3 regions of the Paenibacillus sp. GCM10023250 genome follow, and region 2 is predicted to be linked to each of the others. Evidence: riboswitches for the same ligand, from Rfam matches in the RefSeq annotation. Region 2 holds a riboswitch; each other region holds the start of a gene.
The links. Region 2 has a riboswitch for cyclic di-AMP ahead of ACFPB1_RS21620 (3D domain-containing protein). Riboswitches for the same ligand answer to the same signal wherever they lie in the genome.
Positions count from the first base shown of each region.

Region 1: linked by a shared signal. The riboswitch ahead of ACFPB1_RS23625 (hypothetical protein) and the one ahead of ACFPB1_RS21620 (3D domain-containing protein) in region 2 are both predicted to bind cyclic di-AMP.
Region 3: linked by a shared signal. The riboswitch ahead of ACFPB1_RS07535 (3D domain-containing protein) and the one ahead of ACFPB1_RS21620 (3D domain-containing protein) in region 2 are both predicted to bind cyclic di-AMP.

Region 1 is NZ_JBHSHY010000046.1:24,918-31,875, forward strand. Features, by position in the region: gene kdpB (potassium-transporting ATPase subunit KdpB) at 1-812, opposite strand, end outside; gene kdpA (potassium-transporting ATPase subunit KdpA) at 875-2,548, opposite strand; gene ACFPB1_RS23615 (potassium-transporting ATPase subunit F) at 2,597-2,674, opposite strand; gene ACFPB1_RS23620 (hypothetical protein) at 2,913-3,347, opposite strand; gene ACFPB1_RS23625 (hypothetical protein) at 3,476-3,922, opposite strand; cyclic di-AMP (ydaO/yuaA leader) riboswitch at 4,036-4,200, opposite strand; gene ACFPB1_RS23630 (NADH:flavin oxidoreductase) at 4,592-5,704, shown strand; gene ACFPB1_RS23635 (methyl-accepting chemotaxis protein) at 5,844-6,674, opposite strand; gene ACFPB1_RS23640 (ABC transporter substrate-binding protein) at 6,864-6,958, opposite strand, start outside.
Region 2 is NZ_JBHSHY010000036.1:9,724-16,681, forward strand. Features, by position in the region: gene ACFPB1_RS21610 (HD domain-containing protein) at 1-733, shown strand, start outside; gene ACFPB1_RS21615 (TatD family hydrolase) at 755-1,522, shown strand; cyclic di-AMP (ydaO/yuaA leader) riboswitch at 1,707-1,913, shown strand; gene ACFPB1_RS21620 (3D domain-containing protein) at 2,338-3,303, shown strand; gene rnmV (ribonuclease M5) at 3,444-4,004, shown strand; gene rsmA (16S rRNA (adenine(1518)-N(6)/adenine(1519)-N(6))-dimethyltransferase RsmA) at 4,001-4,897, shown strand; gene yabG (sporulation peptidase YabG) at 5,043-5,918, shown strand; gene veg (biofilm formation stimulator Veg) at 6,072-6,344, shown strand; partial or broken gene ACFPB1_RS21645 (small, acid-soluble spore protein, alpha/beta type) at 6,509-6,682, shown strand.
Region 3 is NZ_JBHSHY010000006.1:23,199-30,156, forward strand. Features, by position in the region: gene ACFPB1_RS07515 (HNH endonuclease) at 1-112, shown strand, start outside; gene ACFPB1_RS07520 (CAP domain-containing protein) at 234-1,001, shown strand; gene ACFPB1_RS07525 (TetR/AcrR family transcriptional regulator) at 1,130-1,762, shown strand; gene ACFPB1_RS07530 (ATP-binding protein) at 1,842-2,990, shown strand; cyclic di-AMP (ydaO/yuaA leader) riboswitch at 3,057-3,258, shown strand; gene ACFPB1_RS07535 (3D domain-containing protein) at 3,367-4,191, shown strand; gene ACFPB1_RS07540 (polysaccharide deacetylase family protein) at 4,357-5,220, opposite strand; gene ACFPB1_RS07545 (acetylxylan esterase) at 5,362-6,324, shown strand; gene ACFPB1_RS07550 (SGNH/GDSL hydrolase family protein) at 6,342-6,958, shown strand, end outside.

The DNA of each region.
Region 1 (6,958 bases), on a different contig from region 2:
ATCGCGGACAGCAGCCCGCCGATCGTCGTCGGGATCAAGCAGACGAGCAGCGCGATCAGCGTCGCGATATCCAGCTTGACGTTCAAGTAATCCGCCATCGGCACCATCGTGAGGATGACGATCAGAAAGATCATCGTCAGGACGGCGAGCAGCGTCGTCAACGCGATTTCGTTCGGCGTCTTTTGGCGCTTGGCGCCTTCGACGAGCGAGATCATCCGGTCGAGGAACGATTCGCCCGGATCCGTCATGACCTTCACGACGATGTAGTCGGACGCGACCCGCGTGCCGCCGGTGACGGACGAGAAGTCGCCGCCGGCTTCCTTGATGACCGGCGCGGATTCACCCGTGATCGCCGATTCGTCGACGGACGCGAGCCCTTCGATGATCTCGCCGTCCGTCGGAATGATCTCGCCCGCGTCGACGCGGACGATGTCGCCCTTGCGCAGCTGCGTCGAGGACACTTGCTTCAGCGAGCCGTCCTTCTGGATCAGCTTGGCCATCGTCTCGGACTTGGTCTTGCGCAGCGTATCCGCCTGCGCTTTGCCCCGGCCCTCCGCCAGCGCTTCGGCGAAGTTGGCGAACAGCACGGTGAAGAGCAGAATGAAGAATACCGCGAGATCATAGCCCCGGCCCGCGCCGGAAGCCCCGAAGAGATCCGGCTGAATGGACAGCAGCAGCGTAATGAGCGTGCCGACTTCCACGATGAACATGACCGGGTTCTTGATCATGACGGCGGGGTTCAGCTTCTTGAACGCGTCCCCGACCGCCGGAAGGACGAGGTCCTTCGATAACGTTTTTTTGCTTGCAGCCATATAGATCCTCCCTTAATTGCATAACGGAAAGCGAGTAAGACGATCGGGCAGCGCCCTCGGCGTTACTTCGGCATGGCCAGATGCTCGGCGATCGGTCCGAGAGCGACCGACGGGAAGAACGTGAGCGCGCCGATGACGAGAATGATCACGACGAGAATGCCCGAGAACAGCGCCGTGTTGGTGCGCAGCGTGCCGGTCGTGACCGGAATGACGCGCTTGACGGCCAGCGAGCCGGCGATCGCGAGCATCGCGATGATCGAGACGTACCGGCCGAGCAGCATGACCACGCCGATGCCGATGTTGTAGAAGTCCGTATTGGAGGTCAAACCGCCAAATGCGGAGCCGTTGTTGGCCGCGCCCGACGCGAAGGCGTAGAGCACTTCCGTCAGGCCGTGCATGCCGCCGTTCGCGATCGACGATTGCGCGTTCGGACTGAGGAACGCGATCGCCGTCGGCACGAGGATGACGACCGGATGGATCAGCAGCGCGATGCACGCCAGCTTCACTTCCTTGCCCTCGACCTTCTTGCCGAGGAACTCCGGCGTCCGGCCGACCATCAGACCGCATATGAAGACCGACAGGATCAAGTACAATAACCCATTAAGCAGGCCGACGCCTTTGCCGCCGAACACGTTGTTCAGCATCATTTCCGCCAGCGCCGTGAAGCCGCCGAGCGGGGTCAAGGATTCGTGCATGTTGTTGACGCTGCCCGTCGTGGCCGCCGTCGTGACGGTCGTGAAGAGCGCCGATTCGGAGATGCCGAAGCGCACTTCCTTGCCTTCCATGTTGCCATGAACGCCCATCGCGTCCAGCGCGCCGACGCCTTTATATTCCGAGACGAATACGGTGACCAGCATGACGAGAAAAATAAAGCTCATCGCGCCGAATACCGCCCAGCCCTGCTTCTTGTTGCGGATCATCAGGCCGAACGCGTAGACGAGCGCCGTCGGCAGCAGCATCATGCACAGGATGTGAACGAGGTTCGCGAGCGCCGTCGGATTCTCGAACGGATGCGCCGCGTTCGTGCCCATCCAGCCGCCGCCGTTCGTGCCCAAGTGCTTGATCGATTCCAGCGAAGCGATAAGTCCCCGCGTGATCGTCTGTTCGCCGCCCTCGAGCGTGGTGGCGTGCACCGCGCCGAGCAGTGTCTGCGGCACGCCCTGGAACACCAGGAACAGCGCGACGATGAAGCTGAGCGGCAGGAACACCCGCGTGATCGTGCGGGTCATGTCGACGTAGAAGTTGCCGAGATTATCCTGCCGGCCGATCAGGCCGCGGATGAACGCGACCGCGATCGCGAAGCCGGTCGCCGCCGACGTGAACATCGGGAACGTGATCGCAATCAGCTGCGACAGGTAGGACAATCCGTTCTCCCCGCTGTAGGACTGCCAGTTCGTGTTCGTGATGAACGACGCGGCCGTATTAAACGCTTGCCCGGCGGGCATGTTGCCGATGCCGTCGGGATTCAGCGGCAGGTAGCTCTGCAGCCGCAGGATCAGATAGATCAGCAGCAGCATGACGAAGTTGGACAGGAGCACGGCGCCCACGTACGCGCGCCAGCCCATCGATTCGCCTTCCCGGACGCCCATGATCCGGTAAAGCAGCCGCTCGACGGGCCCGAACACCCGGTCCAGCCCCGTTCTCTCCTGCGAGAAGACTTTGACAAGATAAGCGCCGGCCGGCTTCACCAAGAGCATGATGATGACCAGCGTGACGGCGACTTGAACGAATCCCATAGCCATAGCGATATTTCCTCCTCAATTAATGAAGCAGCGATCCAAGGTTTAAAACTTCTCCGGCTTCACCAAGACGAAACCGAGATAGACGATCAGGGCAATGGCGATAATCCCCATGACGACCATGGCTGAACCTCCTTCGCGTAATGTGGGCCGCGCCCCGCGCCGGCCGCTTCCGCCGAACCGCTGATGCGCCCGGGCGCCGCCGGATCAGGCGCGTCCGCAAAAGGCCCGGAATCCCCAAAAGAGCCCGAAAACGACCGCAGCCAAGAGCACCATCGTAATATCGTTAACCATCCGCATACCCTCCTCCGCTGCTTTTCCTCCGTTTACAGATACTTTCTTTCAATTAAAACTTTTTATGCTACTCCAACAGAGAACCGAGGGCTCCCGCCTGGACGTGCACGATATGGTCGGCGCCGAGCCCCTTGTAGATCAGCCGCCCGTGCGTGCGTCCCGTGACGACGTACACCGGCTGGTCCGTCCACTTGCGGATCATGCGCAAATACCTGCAGCACAGCGACAGGCTGCTCTCGAACAGGAACGCCTTCCCGACGGGTCGTTCCGGCCGCTCCCACGTGTCCGGATCGATCGTGTTCACCAGCAGAATCGACTCTACGCCGAGCTTGGCGAGCTGCTGCCGTTCGGCGACGCTGTTCGTGACGGCCGTAAATGGCAGTCCCTTCATGAGCAGCTGCTTGATGAACTGCTCGCCGGCCTTGGTCATGGCCGACACGACGATCGCCTGCGCCGTCTGGTGCGCGGCCGTCTGCTGCGCGGTTGCTTCCCTGTCCTTCACGTCTTCATCCCTGCTCCCTTCATTCGCACACCGTCATCTTAACGCCGTTTCCCATAAATTCGGGGTAAAGAGTGCGGCGCCGCGCGTAAAAAAAGTATAAAAATGACGGCAGTCGCCCTGAATGTCTCCTAAAAAATGACATACGCCTGCGCATGCTCGAAGCAGTACGCGTGGTCGTGCAAGCGGACGAACAGCGGCTCGTCCGGCGCGTTCGCGCGGCCCGCGGCCAGCTCGCGCAGCGCGGTCTCCGCCGCGAGCGACCGGACGTCGCCCCAGACGTCGTGCTTCAGGCTCGCCTCCAGCAGCCCTTCGCCGACCGTGTGGTGCTTGAACCCTTGGAACGCGCACGCCCAGCGGATAAAATCCCCCTTGAGCGCGCACTCGCGAAAGACGCCGATCCCAAGCTCGCCCGTCGTCGAGCCGAGCATGAGGATCCCGCAACAATCCTTGATCGTGGAATCCGGCAGCAGCACCTGCGCCGACTCCCGGTCGAACCGGAAGCATTCGATTCGTTCGATCGTCACCTTGTCCATTCGTTCCCGCCTGTGCGTGGCATCCGTCTGCACCGCTTGCATGTTCGTCACTCCTATAAATTGGGATAAAAAAAGAAGCCGGGAGAAGAGATGTCTCTGCTCCCGGCTTCCAAGGCAGCGCAAAGAAAAGCAACGCTTCGCGCGCGTTCGGCCTGGTCGTCTCTCTTGTCCGCTTGCGAGGTTAGCTGCCGGATTCGGGCCAGAGTAAGCCCTACGCGCAGGCGGCGCCTGCATGCGATTCACCCCGTGAAGCCGGTCCTGGCGACAGGCGGCTTCGGTGGTTCCCCCGCTCCCATGAAGGGATTCAGCGTTCGGATAAGTTGTGGATGCTTCTAATCGTAGTCCCGGCAGGGAAAATTGTAAAAAGCCGCAGCGCGCGCCATGGCGCGCGCTGCGGCGAATTCGCGCGATGAAAACGCGCTCAAATCGTTCGATTGCGGACGAACCCGCCAATTGCTCCGGAAAGCTTCCGTTTTCCACGCAGGCAGCAGACGGCGGCAGGCGGCGGCGGACGGCGGCGGCAAGATGCCGGACGCAACGTGCCGGCGGGATGCGCAATACCGGCTATGCGAATTGAAATTCAGGCCTTCATGGAGTAAAGTGAGGACATGGATTTCGTTTCCAATTCCAAGAAGACGGAGTCCCTGTCCCGCACTCGACCGTCCGTCCCTTGTCATGCATAATCCGATGAATCACGAGGAGGAAATCACGATGACCACCAATACGGCGCAAGCGCTGTTCGAATCTTTCCGGTCTCCGAAGCTGTCGCTCGACAACCGGATCGTCATGGCCCCGATGACCCGCGGCTTCTCGCCGGGCGGCGTCCCGGGCGGCGACGTGGCCGCCTATTACCGGCGGCGCGCGGAGAACGGCGTCGGCCTGATCGTCACGGAAGGCACGCTGATCAACCATCCCGCTGCGGGCGCCAGCACGAAATGGCCGCATTTCTACGGCGAAGATGCCTTGAACGGCTGGGACGGCGTCGTCCGCGCGGTCCACGAGGCCGGCGGCAAAATCATGCCGCAGCTCTGGCATGTCGGCATGGCTCGCAAAGAGGGCACGGGCACGCACCCCGAGGCGCCGTCCGTCGGCCCATCCGGGCTGAACCTCGCCGGCGAACGGGTCGGCGAGCCGCTGACCGAGCGCGAGATCGCCGATCTGATCGCGGCGTACGCGCAGGCGGCCGCCGACGCGAAGCGGCTCGGCTTCGACGGCATCGAGCTGCACGGCGCCCACGGCTACCTGATCGACCAATTCTTCTGGGCCGTCACGAACGTCCGGACGGACGCGTACGGCGGCGACCTGGTGAAGCGGACCCGCTTCGCCGCCGAGATCATCGCCGCATGCCGGCGCGCCGTCGGCCCCGACTTCCCGATTATGCTGCGGTTCTCCCAGTGGAAGGCCGACGCGTACGACGCGCAGCTCACGACGACGCCGGATGAGCTGGCCCGCTTCCTGGCGCCGCTCGTCGACGCCGGCGCCGATCTGTTCCACTGCTCGACCCGCCGGTTCTGGGAGCCGGCGTTCGACGACGGAAGCGGCCTGAACCTCGCCGGCTGGACGAAGAAGCTGACGGGCAAGCCGACCGTCACCGTCGGCTCCATCGGGCTCGACCTGGAGTTCACCCGCTTCTTCAAGGAGCGCAAAGGCGCCGGCACGGCCGGCATCGAAGAGCTGCTCGAGCGGCTCGCGCGCGGCGAATTCGATCTCGTCGCCGCCGGGCGCGCGCTCCTGAACGACCCAGAGTGGGCCGTCAAGATCCGCGAAGGACGCGGCGACGAGCTGCGCGCGTTCGAGCTGGAAGCGACGCAGCGCTTGTACTAATCCGAATCGCGCGCTGCGCAATGCGCAGCGCAAATAAGGCTGTTCCCGCCCGGGCGGGAACAGCCTTATTGCGCGTTGGTCCGCGCTCGGCCCGGCAAGCGGCCGCGCGCCTCGCGAGCGGCGGCGCCTCCGGCCTAGCTTACTGCCGCGCGAACTTCTCCAGCATCTCGCCCGCCGTGGACGCGATGTGCTCGAACGCCGCGTCAAGCTCCTTCACGCTCTCCGCGTGATGCCCCATGTCGCGCTTGATCCGGTCGATGTCCGCGCTGATCGCCCTCAGCCGTTCCTGCATCGCGCCGAGCTGCTCGCGGATGTTCTGGGAGGCGTCGCGGCTCTGGGCCGCCATCCGCCGGATCTCCCCGGCCACGACCGAGAAGCCTCTGCCGTATTCGCCGGCGTGCGCGGCCTCGATCGAGGCGTTCAGTCCGAGCAGGTTGGACGTGTCCGCCAGCTCCTGCACGACGCCGATGATGGATTGGATGCCGTCGATGTCGCGGTTCAGCGCCTCCGACTTGTCCGCCAGCGCGCCCATCTCGCCGCTGATGGCCCCGAACGCCGAGGCGATGCCGTTCGACGTCGCCGTCATCTCCTGCACGGACGCCGCCAAGCTTTCCGAGGCGCCGCGGATCGTGTCCAGCCTGGCGTTCAGCACGGCGGACGTCAGCACGCCGACGACTTCGCCCGAGAGCCGCAGCGGCACCGCCGTGCCGACGTAGGGCACGCCGAACCGCTCCGGCCCGCGCTCCTCGCGGAACGTGCGGCCCTGCTCGAAGGCTTGCTCCGAGATCGTGCCCGCCAGCGCCGAACGGGGCGTGCCGACCGGAACCTCCATGTCGATGCCGGAGGAGCAACTGGCCCGCACCCCCGCCTCGTCGATCAGAATCAGCGCCGCTTCTTCCGGAAACAGGCTCAGCATCGTGTCCATCATCGCGGCGATCGCTTGCAGATAAGTTTCTTTGTCCTGGGTCATGCTCTTGTCCAGCTCCCTTGTATGTCGCGCTCGGCAGAATGGTATTCCCTCCTTATATCGGCAACAGAACGGCCAATGATGTAGGGCTCGCCGCAAATCGGGGCGCCGGGCGCCAAAAAAAGGAGCGCCCGCAGGCGCTCCTCCCCCCGAATCGGGCCGTCTAGCGCGAAATCGCCGCATGCGAATCGCTTACTTCCACAGCTCCATCCGTTTGTTGTAATTGTCGGTGTAGATCTTCTCAAGCTTCTCGACACCGGCGGAGTCGAGCTCCTTCAGCATCTTGT
Region 2 (6,958 bases):
CGACTTGGAACGGATCCTGCGCGTCCTGCGGCCGCATCAAGGAAGGATCGTTGTCAAGGAAAGCGGCATGCACGCGGTCGAGGATTATCTCATGTCCCGGTATCAAATGTACTGGCAGGTGTATTTCCATCCGGTTACGCGCAGTTCGGAAATCATACTCCGCCAAATATTTCGAAGAGCGAAAGAATTATACGGGGGCGGCTATGCGTTCGGCTGGATGATGGAGCCGCTTAAGAAGCTCATCTCCGGCGGCATCGGCATCGAGGATTACCTCGCGCTGGACGAAGCGCTCGTGCAGGCGGCGTTCTCCGCCTGGTCGCACGAATCGGATCCGATACTCTCCGATCTATGCCGCCGGTTCCTGAACCGGCGATTATATAAGTACGTGACGATGGACGGGCCCGACGAGCAGCTGTGGAACGATATCCGGGCTCAATTCCGGGCGATCGGGCTGAATCCCGACTACCACCTGGAAATTGACTTTCCGTACGACATGCCCTACCATGTGTATCGTCCCGGCTCGCCCGGTCCAGCGGATAATGAAGAAAAACCGCCGATACTGCTGCTGTCGGGAGACGATCGGTTGTCGGAAATTTCCGGCCGCTCCGACATCGTCCGTTCCATCACGGGCATTCATCAAGGAAAGTACCACTTGTATTACCCGGAAGAACCGCTGCTTGAATCAGCGCACCTGCTCTCCGCGAAGATACGCGAATTATTTGGTTTACTGTAGAAAGGGGTTACGCAAGACGTGATGTTAATCGACACGCATACGCATTTGGACTCGCCGAAATTCGACGCTGACCGCGAGGCGGTCATCGAACGGGCGCTCGAAGCCGGCGTACATACGCTCGTCAATATTGGCTTTAACCGCGAGACGATTCCGACCACCATGGCGCTGGCCGAGCGCTATCCGTTCATCTACGCGGCCGTCGGCTGGCACCCCGTGGACAGCATTGACATGACGCCGGCGGATCTCGAATGGATCGCGTCGCTGCTCGAGCATCCGAAGGTCGTAGCGCTCGGCGAAATCGGGCTTGATTACCATTGGGACACATCGCCGAAGGATGTGCAGCAGCGCGTCTTCCGCCAGCAGATCGCGCTGGCGAAGGAGAAGCGCAAACCCATCGTCATCCATAACCGCGACGCGCACGAGGACGTCGTGCGGATATTGCGCGAGGAAGGCGCGAGCGAGGTCGGCGGAATCATGCACTGCTACTCCGGCAGCTGGGAAACCGCGAAGCAATGCCTCGAGATGAACTTCTATATTTCCTTCGGGGGACCGCTTACATTTCAGAACGCGCGGGTCCCGAAAGAGGTCATGGCCAAGGTGCCGCTCGACCGGCTGCTGATCGAAACGGACGCGCCGTATTTGGCGCCGCACCCGCATCGCGGGAAACGGAACGAGTCGTCCTTCGTCCGTCTTGTAGCAAATACGATGGCGGAAATTTCAGGGAAATCCGTGGAAGAAATCGCCGAAATTACGACCGAAAACGCAAAGAGATGTTTTGGAATTCAATGAAAACGTGACGATGCGTTAGATTTCGGGGGATATCCGGTGAAAAAAATGATTTTACATCCGAGTATCGCTGGAATAGCCCGGAATTTTCCTTGAAATTCGTGAAAATCGTCATTAATCAGTTCTTTACAATGAGCGGCGGTAGACGGTATGATTCATCTCAGAGCAGCAAAAGCTGTATTCCTTTTCCAAATTATCGCTTAATCTCCGGCTACCGGAGAGCGGGGGAACCACTTGCTTGAAACTGTTTGTAGCAATCGAACAGCGGAAGCAAGCATTCTCATGGGGTGAATTTCGCCGAACGACGCGCATTGCCGTGCGCCGCGAAGCGAATAGGGCGACTCTCGCGCCCGAACCCGTCAGCTAACCTCGCAAGCGTACATAAAGAGAGATCAACCTCGTGCATGCAACATCACGCTGCCATTTATCCGAATGGGAAGCCACGAAACAGATCCTCTGTCGTCGGGCTTCTCTTTTTTGTTTGAATATTGCGTAAACTGACGACATAGGGTGATATGGTGGAGGTGGGGCCGAGGCGTAGTACGAAGAAAGCGTGCATTCGCGCGCCAATATTCTATAGTCGCGTCTAAGTATCATGTTTACAAAGGCGGCGGGGCTATGTAAGGAGGACCGAAGAAGTGGGAGCACTCCAGTTAAAGGACACCCATGGGAAACGATCATCCAGCATGTCTTTCGCATTGCGATGGAAGCATGAGAATGTGCGTTTAATTGTACTGAGCGCCATGATCTCAATCGCTATGACTTTCATGTTTTTGGTGTTGTTGTACGGAACGGCTGACAAGCATGTCTCCGTAGTATTGAACGGACGCGAAACCATTGTCTCCACGAAGCAATGGGTCCTTCAACGCCTACTGGATGAACAAGCCATCACCATCGGCCCGCACGATAAGGTGTCGATGCCGCTTGACGGCAGCATAAGCGACGGCGACCGGATCGTGATCGATCGGGCCATCCCGCTTACGGTGAAGGCAGACGGCAAAGCAAGAACGTTGTACACGACAGTGAAAACGGTGCAAGCGGCGATCGATCAGGCTGATATAGAGGTTCGCAGCTTAGACAAGGTCTTTCCTTCGAGCGAGGCTGCGCTGGAACCGAACATGACCATCACGGTCACCCGGATCGATAAGAAATATTCCGAGACTTCGTACGACGTTCCGTTCACGGTCGTGAAGAAGAACGATCCGAAGCTCGAGGCCGGGAAGCAGAAGCTTGTCCGGCAGGGCCAGCAGGGCAAAGTAGTCAAACGGTATGAGACGGTCTTCGCGGACGGCGTACCGGTCTCGCAGACGCTCGTCGAGAAAGTGACGCCGAAGCCCGCGATCGACAAAGTCGTCTCGATCGGGACGATGAGGCCCGAACCGAGGGTGATGATGCTGTCGGCCGAAGCCGGGGCGTCGACCTACACGAAGCGGGGCGTTACGTTCAACGCCAAGAAGGTCATGCGGAACTTCACGCTGACGGCGTATTCGGCGGGCGTGGCTTCCACGGGCAAAAGCAAGGGCCATCCGGAGTACGGCATTACCGCCTCGGGAACGCGCGTACAGGAAGGCCGCACGATCGCGGTCGATCCGAAGGTCATTCCGATCGGCTGGTGGGTCTACATCGAAGGCATCGGCTTCCGACGCGCGGAAGACACGGGCAGCGCCGTCAAAGGCAACAAGATTGACGTCTATTTCGACAGCGAGTCCTATGCCGACCGGTTCGGGCTGAAACGGGGCTACACGGTATACGTGCTGGGACCGAAAAAGCCGGAGTCTCTGTAAGAAACCCGGCCATCCCCGTTCGTGAATCGGAAAGCCTTCTACTTGATTCATATCGTAATTCATGATTAAATATGCCATGATAAGAAGAGGCGGCGCCTCTTCTTTTTATTGTTTGTCTAACGGGAAGGAATGGAGCTTCCATGATTAAAGAAATCATCGTCGTCGAAGGCAAGGACGATACGGTGGCCATTAAGCGCGCCGTCGAGGCCGAGACGATCGAGACGGGCGGTTCCGCCATCGGCGAGGCGGTGCTTCGCCGCATCGAGCTCGCGCAGCAGCGCCGCGGCGTCATCATCTTTACGGATCCCGACCATGCGGGCGAGCGGATCCGCAAAATCGTCGCGCGGCGGGTGCCGGGCTGCAAGCATGCGTTCCTGCCGCAGGAGCAGGCGCTGTACAAAGGCGATATCGGCGTCGAGAACGCGTCGCCCGAGGCGATCCGCCACGCGCTGGCGAATCTGCGGACGGAAGCGGCCGACGGCGAGGGCGGACTGGCGGAAGTGACGATGGAGGATCTCATGCAGGCCGGGCTGCTCGTCCATCCGCAGGCGTCCGAGCGGCGGCTGAAGATGGGCAATCTGCTTGGCATCGGCTATGCCAACGGCAAGCAGTTCTATAAACGATGCTCCACGTTCCGGATTACGCGCGACGAATTCCTGCGCGCGCTGCAGACGATGGAGAGCGAAGGAGAATCGTCATGACAGAAGGCACGAGAGCGGTCCAGGACGTCGGCTCGCCTAGAAGAACGAAGGACATCATCGCCAAGTACGGCTTTACGTTCAAGAAGAGCCTCGGTCAGAACTTCCTGATCGATCAAAATATTTTGCGCAAGATCGTCGGCGCGGCGGAGCTGGACGAGACGAAGGGCGCGCTCGAGATCGGTCCGGGCATCGGAGCACTGACGCAGCAGCTGGCGCTGGAAGCGGGCCGCGTGACGGCCGTCGAGATCGACAACCGGCTGATCCCGATTTTGCGCGACGTGCTGGCGGAGACGCCGAACGTGCACGTCGAGCACGGGGACGTGCTGAAACTTGACCTGCGCGCGCTGATGGAGCGGCAATTCGCGGGATTGTCCGGCGTCAGCGTCGTCGCGAATCTGCCGTATTACGTCACGACGCCGATTCTGATGAAGCTGCTCGAAGAGAAGCTGCCGCTCGAGCATATCGTCGTCATGATCCAGAAGGAAGTCGCGGAGCGGATGGCCGCGAAGCCGGGCGGCAAAGACTATGGTAGCCTTAGCGTGGCCGTGCAGTATTACTGCGTGCCGGAGCTGGTCTGCATCGTCCCGCATACGGTGTTTATCCCGCAGCCGAACGTCGACTCGGCGGTCATCAAGCTGTCGCTGCGGAACAAGCCGGCGGTCGAGGTCGAAGACGAGGCGTTCTTCTTCCGGACTGTGCAGGCCTGCTTCGCGCAGCGCCGCAAGACGATCGCGAACAACCTGACCGCGTTCGTCGGGAAAGCGAACCGTGAGCGGATCGCGCCGCTGCTGGAGAGCTGCGGGATCGACCCGAGCCGGCGCGGCGAGACGCTGGCGCTGGCGGAGTTCGCGGCGCTCAGCGAGGCGCTGCGGCAGGCGGGCTTGCCCGATTGAGTCCGGCTGAGCCTGCCTTAAGCCTTGAGGCTGACCTGGCGCGGCGAGGCTGCTGTGAGCAGGCCAAGGCTCCCCGCAAAAGATGATGAAGAAGCGCACCTTCGAGGGCGTCTCCCCATAGGATAGACGAAGAGGTGATATGCCCATGATGCAAGGGGACCTGGTCGTCCGCAAATCCTATGGCGGGGACGTCCTTTTTCGTGTTGCGATAATCGAAGAACAAACTGCCGTGCTGAAAGGCACCGATTACCGTCTGCTCGCCGACGCGCCGCTGAGCGACTTGTCCGTGGTGAAGGACGGCGACTTGCCGGTCGCGATCCGGCAGGCGCGGCTGAAGGCCGGCGAATCGACGCAGCGGATGCAGGAGGAGCGGCAGCAGCAGATCATCCGGCGGGAGCTGCTGCGGGCGCAGAATCAAAACCAGCCGTATTTTGACGTGCCCGGGAAGGTGCTTCACCTGGACGGGGACGGCAATTATATGAAGAAGAGCATGCAGCTGTATACGCAAATGCGGGTGCCGGCACACGGCCTGTACGTGCATGAGTCGCAAATGGCCGATGCCGTCTATCGGCTGCTGCCGCAAATCAAGCCCGACATCGTCGTCATCACCGGCCACGACGGCGTGCTCCGAAACCGCGAACAGAACGATCTGAACAACCTAACCTCCTACAAAAATTCGCAAAATTTCGTGGACGCGGTCCGGGTCGCCCGGGATTACGAGAAGAGCCGGGACGGACTGGTCGTCGTGGCGGGCGCTTGTCAGTCCCACTACGAGGCGCTGCTGCAATCGGGCTCGAACTTTGCCAGTTCCCCGGGAAGGGTGCTGATTCATGCGCTCGATCCGGTCTACGTGGCGATCAAGGCGAGCTATACCCCGATCAGCGAGACGATCAACCTGCCGGACGTCATTCATGGGACGATCAGCGGCATCGACGGCGTGGGCGGCATCGAGACGTTCGGCAAGTACCGGGTCGGGCTGCCGAAGCCCCGAACGTTGACGGGCGTCAAAGCGACCGTATAAGAATGGCGGCATGGGATACACTAAACGATGGGCATGCTATAAGCCGCGATTTTTTATATTGACAATTTATTAAATCCACTGTTATAATTGAATTTTTTTGACAAATCGCCTCTTCTCCGTTATAATGGACAAGGAAAGAGGTGGTAGTGCACAATGGCTAAAAATGCGCTGTTGGAGATTAAACGCAGTTTGGAAACCCACGTCGGATCCAAAATACGTCTTCGCGCGAACGGTGGTCGTCGAAAGACTATTGAACGAACCGGCGTATTGGAAGAAATCTACCCTTCTGTATTTATCGTCAGGCTTGACCAGGAACAGCATGCATTTAAGCGCGTGTCGTACAGCTACGCCGATATTTTGACGGAGTCCGTCGAAGTGATGGTCGACAGCGATGATGGGCAGGTTCGCATTACCTATATTCAGTAAAGATTCGCAAGAAACACAGGGCACGATTCGTTTCTTCTCGGCATGCAGGCAACGGCAAACGCGAAAGCGGCGTTTGGGTTGCTTGCTTTTTTTTCGCGGGAATGAGAATGCGGAAAACATCCATACTAACGGTACTACAACGTATCGAAAGGGAGGCAACCGTTATGTCCCGCAAACGCCGCAGCACGATGAGCGAACAGCTCAAGAACGAGCTTGCCAAGGACTTGGGGTTCTACGACACGGTGCAGAAGGAAGGCTGGGGCGGCATCAAGGCGAAGGATGCAGGCAACATGGTAAAGCGCGCCATCCAACTGGCGGAGCAGGCCGCCGCGAAGGAGTACCAAGCGCGGCAAGCCGCGCAGACGGCGCAGACGCCGCCGGCGCAAGCCTACTCGGCGCAGCCGCAAGCGTACCGTGCTCAAGCGTACCAGCCGCAGGCCTATCAGCCGCCGGCGTACCAAGCGCAGACGTACCAGCAGCCGACTGTGCAAGGCGCGCACAACATCGCCCAGCCGCGACCAGGCGCCGCGATCGGCGTCCCGCCGTACATGCACCAAGCCGGATCGGGCGCGCAGCAAGCATCTCCGTCCATGTCTCACTGAATCGAAGGCCTA
Region 3 (6,958 bases), on a different contig from region 2:
ATCCACGCCGGCGAACTGCGTCTGCGCCTGCGCGGAGTGCAATCTGAAGAAGGCGGACAGCCTCGATTACGTCGACGACGAAGCGCTGCAGCACTACTTTATTCAGACCTGATGCCCGCGATGGTTCCGGTTTCAATGGAAAATTTTATGGGGTTATCAGAAGGTTACTCCCGTGTTACCATGGGTGGCGTCGGAAGGCCGGCAACACTTTAGCACATGAGGAGGATCATTTCATGAACATGCAACCGTTTCGCATAGGCGTCGCAAGCGTTCTCGCGGCAGGACTGATCGCGCTTGGAGGCGCGGCGTTTAATAAAGCGGAGGCAGCGGCTCCGAACGCTTCCGTAACGTATAAAGTGACGAGCAACGACACGCTTTATCAAATCGCTCAAAAATACGGCATCGACCTGAACGCGCTGCTCGGCGCGAATCCGTCCCTCGGGAACCCGAACTTCATCTGGCCCGGCATTATCGTAAGCATACCGGGAACCGGCGGATGGCACCCCGGCACGGGCTCCGGAACGAACCCAGGTACGGGTACGACGAACCCAGGTACGGGCACGACGAACCCGGGCACAGGCACGACGAACCCAGGCACGGGCACGACGAACCCGGGCACGGGCACGACGGACCAAAGCCAATTCGCATCGCAAGTCGTGACGCTCGTGAACAAGGAGCGCGCGAACGCGGGGCTGCCCGCGCTGAAATCCGACGCGCTGCTGACGAAGGTCGCCATGGACAAAGCGAAAGACATGTACGCCAAGAACTACTTCGACCATAACTCCCCGACCTACGGCTCGCCATTCGATATGATGCGTGCCTACGGCGTGAACTATTCTTACGCCGGCGAGAACATCGCCAAGGGCCAGCGCACGCCGCAGGAAGTCATGACGGCCTGGATGAACAGCGCCGGCCACAAGGCGAACATCCTGGGCAGCCACTACGGCAAGATCGGCGTGGCGTACTATAACGGCGAGTGGGTACAGGAATTCACGAACTAAACGACGGTTAATCCCGCGCTTTACGCGAAAGGCGGCCCTTCTTTGGGCCGCCTTTCTTTACATTCGGGCGGGCGCCGTTTATGATATAACCAATGGTTAGCGATTGATAGAGGGGGCATGTCGCCACGATGACGACGCGAAGGAAACAAATGACCGAAGACATGAAGACGGCGATCCGCCAATCCGCGGCCGAGCTGTTCGCCGAGAAGGGCTACGAGCACGTGACGATGCGCGAAATCGCCAAGCGGGCAGGCTGCTCGCATACGGCGATCTATTTGTATTTCAAGAACAAGGAAGAGCTGCTGCAGCAGATCGCCATTCCGTCGCTGCTGGAGCTCGAGCGCGGCTTCCGCGAGGAGCTGGAGAAGGCGGATGCATCGCCTCTGGAGCGCCTGAAGGCAATGTGCGTCCGTTACGTCGTCTTCTGCCTGAGCAGCGGCAGCCTGCATACGGTGCTGTTCATGTCCGGCTCCGTGCGGGTCGATGATCCGGCGCCGGCGCTGGAGATCAACGTCATCCGCAACCGCCTGTTCGCGTATATGCGCGATTCGCTGAACCGGGTCGTGCCTGCTGCGGAAGCGGAAGGCGGCGAGAGCGGCGAGACCGCGACGAACCGGGCCCGCGTGCTGTTCTACTACATCCAGGGCTTCGTCAGCACGTACGCCGGTCATACGGGGCCGACGGACATCCTGCTTGACCGCATCCTGCCGATATTCGGCGAAGGCATCGCCATCCTGACGAAGGGCATGGCGCAACATTAATTGTTTTTAATGTCGCAGGGTTTGGCGATTCCGAAGCGAATAACGACTAAGAGACTCGTTTCGGAGGATGGATCGGACCATGAGGCGGACAGCCGTTTACTGCAATCGCGTGCTTGCTTCGAAGTTGAAACGAACGCTTATGCTCCGGACGGTCGGGCGCAAGGAACAGGATGCGCACGATCTTCATCCCGATTCCATGAGCTACCGCCGGCTGATCAAATATTTGCCGGAGCCGATCTTCGTGCATGACGGCGATACGGTCATATTCACCAACCAGGCCGGACTGCGGCTGCTCGGGGTGACGGAAGCCGAACTGCTCGCCAAGCCGTTCGTCAGCCACTACTTCCATCCCGACTACCGCGAGACGGCGCGGCATCGGCTCCAGGCGATCATGGGCACGGACGAGCCCAACGAGTTCGAAGAGTCGAAGCTGGTCAGCGCCGCGGGCGAGATGATCGACGTCGAGGTCTCGAGCACCCGCATCCGCAACTATCCCGGCAGAGGCACGGTCGTGCAGAGCGTGTTCCGCGATATTCGCGACCGGAAGCGGGAAGAGGAAGCGCTGATTCAATCCGAGAAGCTGTCGGTCGTCGGCCAAATGGCGGCCGGCATCGCGCACGAAATCCGCAACCCGCTCACGTCCCTCATCGGATTTTCCAAATTTCTCAAAACGAGGATCAACAGCTACCACGATTTTTTCGACATCATGCTCGTGGAGCTGGACCGGATCAATACCATCGTGCAGGAATTCATGGCGCTCGCCAAGCCGCAGGCGAACCAATTCCGCCGGCACGACCTGGTCAAGACGATCCAGAGCGTCCTGACGCTGCTCGAGACGCAGGCGATCATGAACAACGTCCAGCTGTCCGCCAGCTACGACGCCGAGACGGCCGAGCTCCTCTGCGAGGAGAATCAGCTGAAGCAGGTGTTCGTCAACGTGCTCAAGAACGCGATCGAGGCGATGCCCCAGGGCGGATCCGTCGCCATCCGGCTGAAGTCGGCCGGCAGCCGGGACATCGCGGTGTCGATCGAGGATCAGGGCATCGGCATTCCGGAAGAACAGCTGCCTATGCTCGGCGGTCCATTCTTCACGACGAAGGACGGCGGGACGGGGCTCGGCCTCATGATCTGCTATCGCATCATTGAAGGCCACCGCGGCAGGATCGACATCGCCAGCGCCCACGGCAAAGGCACGACGGTGACGATTTCCTTGCCCAAAAACGAGTGAAACGATGCACAGGCGCGGCCTATTGGGCGGATTTACCGGTAGGTTGCCCGGAGCGACTGTGTTATCCTATTACGCGAGCCGAAACGATTACTCGTACGGGGGATTTTTTGGGAGCAAGTCACGTTGCTCCGTTCTCGTCATCTGATGGGCATCACATGACGGGTTCACCGCGCTTTGGCGCTGGGGTGAATCGCGCGTTCCCGCGCGTAGGGTCGAACTCCTCGACCCGAATCCGACAACTAACCTCGTAGGCCGCATGCGAAGATGGCGTCTTTGTTCCGCACTCGTTCGGCGGATCTGTCCTCTTCGTAATGACGTTCTTATGCCTGCTTCTGAAGGGGCATGGGACCGTAAATCTTAAGGAGGAACCGACAACATGAATCTTCATCATTGGAAGAAGGGCATCGTGGCCGCCGCGCTCGGCCTCGTTATTTTCGCCCAAGGCGCAGCCGCGCACGCGGAAGGCACGTACAAAGCGAAAGACAACGACACGTTCTGGAAGCTGTCGCAAAAGTTCGGCGTCAGCGTCGACCTGCTGCAGCAAGCGAACCCGTTCGTGGAGGCAGGCAACATCTATGACGGCTTGATGCTGGTCATCCCGGCGGCCGATAAAGCCAAGACCGTAGGTCCGGCACGCATCCTGAAACAAGAGGCCAAAGCTCCGGCGGCGAAGAAATCCCCGGCAGCCGAAGCGAAGAAATCCGCGGAGAAGATGGCCGTGAAAACGCCGGCGAAGAAGGCGGCGAAAGCGGTAACCACCGCTTCGAAAGCCAAGAAAACGACCGTTAAGCAGACGACCGTTAAGCAAACGGCCGTTAAGAAGCCGGCCGTCACCAAGCCGCAAGGCGACAGCGTAACGGTAAACGGCAAATCGTACGCCTACTCGGACGTCTTGAAGGTCAAAGCAAGCGCCTATACGGCAGCGGCCTCCGAGAACGGCTGGGGCCCCGTCGACTACTTCGGCAATCCGCTGAAGCTCGGAACGATCGCGGTCGATCCCGACGTCATTCCGATGGGAACCAAAGTGTTCATTACCGGCTACGACCATGGCGGATTGCCGTCCGGCGGCATGCTTGCGGTCGCGTCCGACCAAGGCAGCGCCATCTCCGGCAACCGAATCGATATTTTCGTTCCGCAATCGCAGAGTCAAGCAAGCAAGTTCGGATTCCAGAATGTCAAGGTCTTCATCCTCAATAAATAGGCACACGACGACAAACGGCAGCCCCGCGCGGGCTGCCGTTTTTTGCGCTGATGGTTCGCATGTAACCGGATCGAGCGGATCGGTCGGTGCGCTGCCGCTCCTTCCAGCAATCGGCCCCGCGCACGGCCGGATGCCTCGTCTGGCATTCGCCAGCCGCCGGCCGGCTCAGGGCAGCCGGCGGGCCGCCGGGCGCCCGAGCAGTTCCGGCAGCGTGACGATCGCGTAGCCTTTGCTCCGCAGCAGCTTGATCAGGCGCGGCAGCGCCGCGATCGTGCCGGACAGATCCTGCCCCGTGCCGCCGCCGGCATGCTGCAGAACGATGGAGCCCGGCTGCAGCGTCCGCTTGATGTTGATCAGAATGGCGCTGCTGTCGATGCTTCGCCAGTCCTCGGAGTCGACGTCCCAGTTGACGACCGTGAAGCCTCTTCCGCGCAGCCATTCCACCTGCGCCGGCGTGATTTCGCCGTATGGCGGCCGGACGAACCTCGGACTGTAGCCGACGAGCGGCCGCAATATCCAGTCGGTCCGCAGAACCTGCTGCTGCATGGCGTACAGCGAGATTCGCGAGAAGACGGGATGGTTCAAGGAATGATTGCCGATGATGTGGCCTTCCCGCTGCATCCGCCGCACGATCGCGGGATGGGCCGCCGCGCGCTGGCCGACGACGAAGAATGTTGCCCGGACCTTGTAGCGCGCCAGCGTCTCGAGCACCTGCGGCGTGTAGCGGGGATCCGGCACGTCGTCGAACGTCAGCGCGACTCGGCGGTAGCGCCGCGAGCCGCCGATGACGAAGGCGCCGGGATAGCGCTGCTGCAGCGCCACCCACGAGATCGCGGGCCGCTTTTTCTTGGGGCGCTGGGCGCCGGAGAACGCGCCGGTCTCCTCAGGCTGCTGCGCCGCTTGTTGACGGTACTCGCTTCCCGCCGCGGCCGACCGCATGCCGCCGACCGGCTCCGCCCCCGCGGACGCAGCCAGCAGCATGCAAACCGCCAGCAGCAGCGCTTTTCGCGCATCCCCCCATCTTCGCATGGCCGTCCCTCCTTCATGATGTCATTTTGCCCGCGGGCGTAATCGCGCATTCACGAATATCGGAATCGCTACTTTACAGCGGTGTATGGAAGACGTACCATGAGGAGGAACTCATTTCAAGCGAAAAGGGGTAGCGTGCCGATGCCAATGATCGATATGCCGCTGAATGAATTGCAAACGTATTCAGGACTCAATCCGAAGCCTGCCGATTTCGATGACTATTGGGAACGGGCGCTGGCGGAGATGCGCGCCGTCGACGCCGCGGTCGAGCTCGTACCGAGCGAATTCCAGACGCCGGCGGCCGAATGCTTCGACTTATATTTCACAGGCGTCCGGGGCGCGCGGATTCATGCCAAGTACGCGCGTCCGCGCCAGGCGGAGCGGCCGCATCCGGCGGTCATCCAATTTCACGGCTACAGCGGCAGCGCCGGCGATTGGACGGACAAGCTCGGCATCGTATCGCTAGGCTTCTCCATCTTCGCCTTGGACGTCCGCGGGCAAGGCGGTTATTCGCAGGACAGCGGGGGCGTAACGGGCACGACGCTGAACGGCCATATCATCCGCGGCTTGGACGATCATCCGGACGAGCTGCTGTTCCGCCACGTCTTCCTGGATTGCGCGCAGCTGGCAGGCATCGCGATCGACAGCCCGGAAGTGGATCCGGAGCGCGTCTACGCCATGGGCGGCTCGCAGGGCGGCGCCTTGACGATCGCCTGCGCCGCGCTGGAGCCGCGCGTCAAGAAGCTGGCGCCGGTGTTTCCGTTCCTGAGCGACTACCGCCGGGTGTGGCAGATGGACTTGGCCAAGGATGCGTACGCGGAGCTGCGCACGTACTTCCGGCATTTCGATCCGCAGCATAAGCGGGAGGACGAGATTTTCACGAAGCTCGGGTACATCGACATTCAGCATCTGGCAAGCCGCGTCCGGGGCGAAGTGATGATGGGCGTCGGCCTGATGGATACGATCTGCCCGCCGTCGTCGCAATTCGCCGCATACAACAAAATCACGGCGCCGAAGCGGCTCGAAATTTACCCGGATTTCGGCCATGAAGGCTTGCCGGGCTTCAACGACAAGACGATTCAATTTTTCCTGGGCGCTTATTAAGAGGAGGCTGACGCAGCATGCTTATCGGCAATAACGAAAGACTGGTCATGATCGGCGATTCCATTACCGACTGCGGCCGGGCGAGACCGGTTGGGGAAGGCTTGTTCGACGCAATCGGCAAAGGCTACGCAGGCCTCGTCGACGCCCTGCTCTCGGCGACGTATCCGGAGCGCGGCATCCGCGTGACGAACATGGGGACGAGCGGCAATAACGTGCGCGATCTGAAGGAACGCTGGCAGACCGACGTGCTGGACCTGAAGCCGGACTGGCTGTCGATCATGATCGGCACCAACGACGTCTGGCGGCAGTTCGACACGCCGACGATCAAGGAGTCGCACGTCTATCTGGATGAGTACGAGGCGACGCTGGAATCGCTGGTCGCGGCGACACTGCCGCAGCTGAAAGGGCTCGTGCTGATGACGCCGTTCTACATCGAAGCGAACGAGCGCGACCTCATGCGGGCGCAGATGGACCGCTACGGCACCGCTGTCAAGCGCGTGGCCGAGAAGTACGGCACGCTGTTCGTCGACACGCAGGCGGCGTTCAACGCCGTGCTGGAGCATCTGTATGCCGGCACGCTCGCGTGGGACCGCGTCCACCCGAACCAGATCGGCCATGCCGTGCTGGCGCGCGC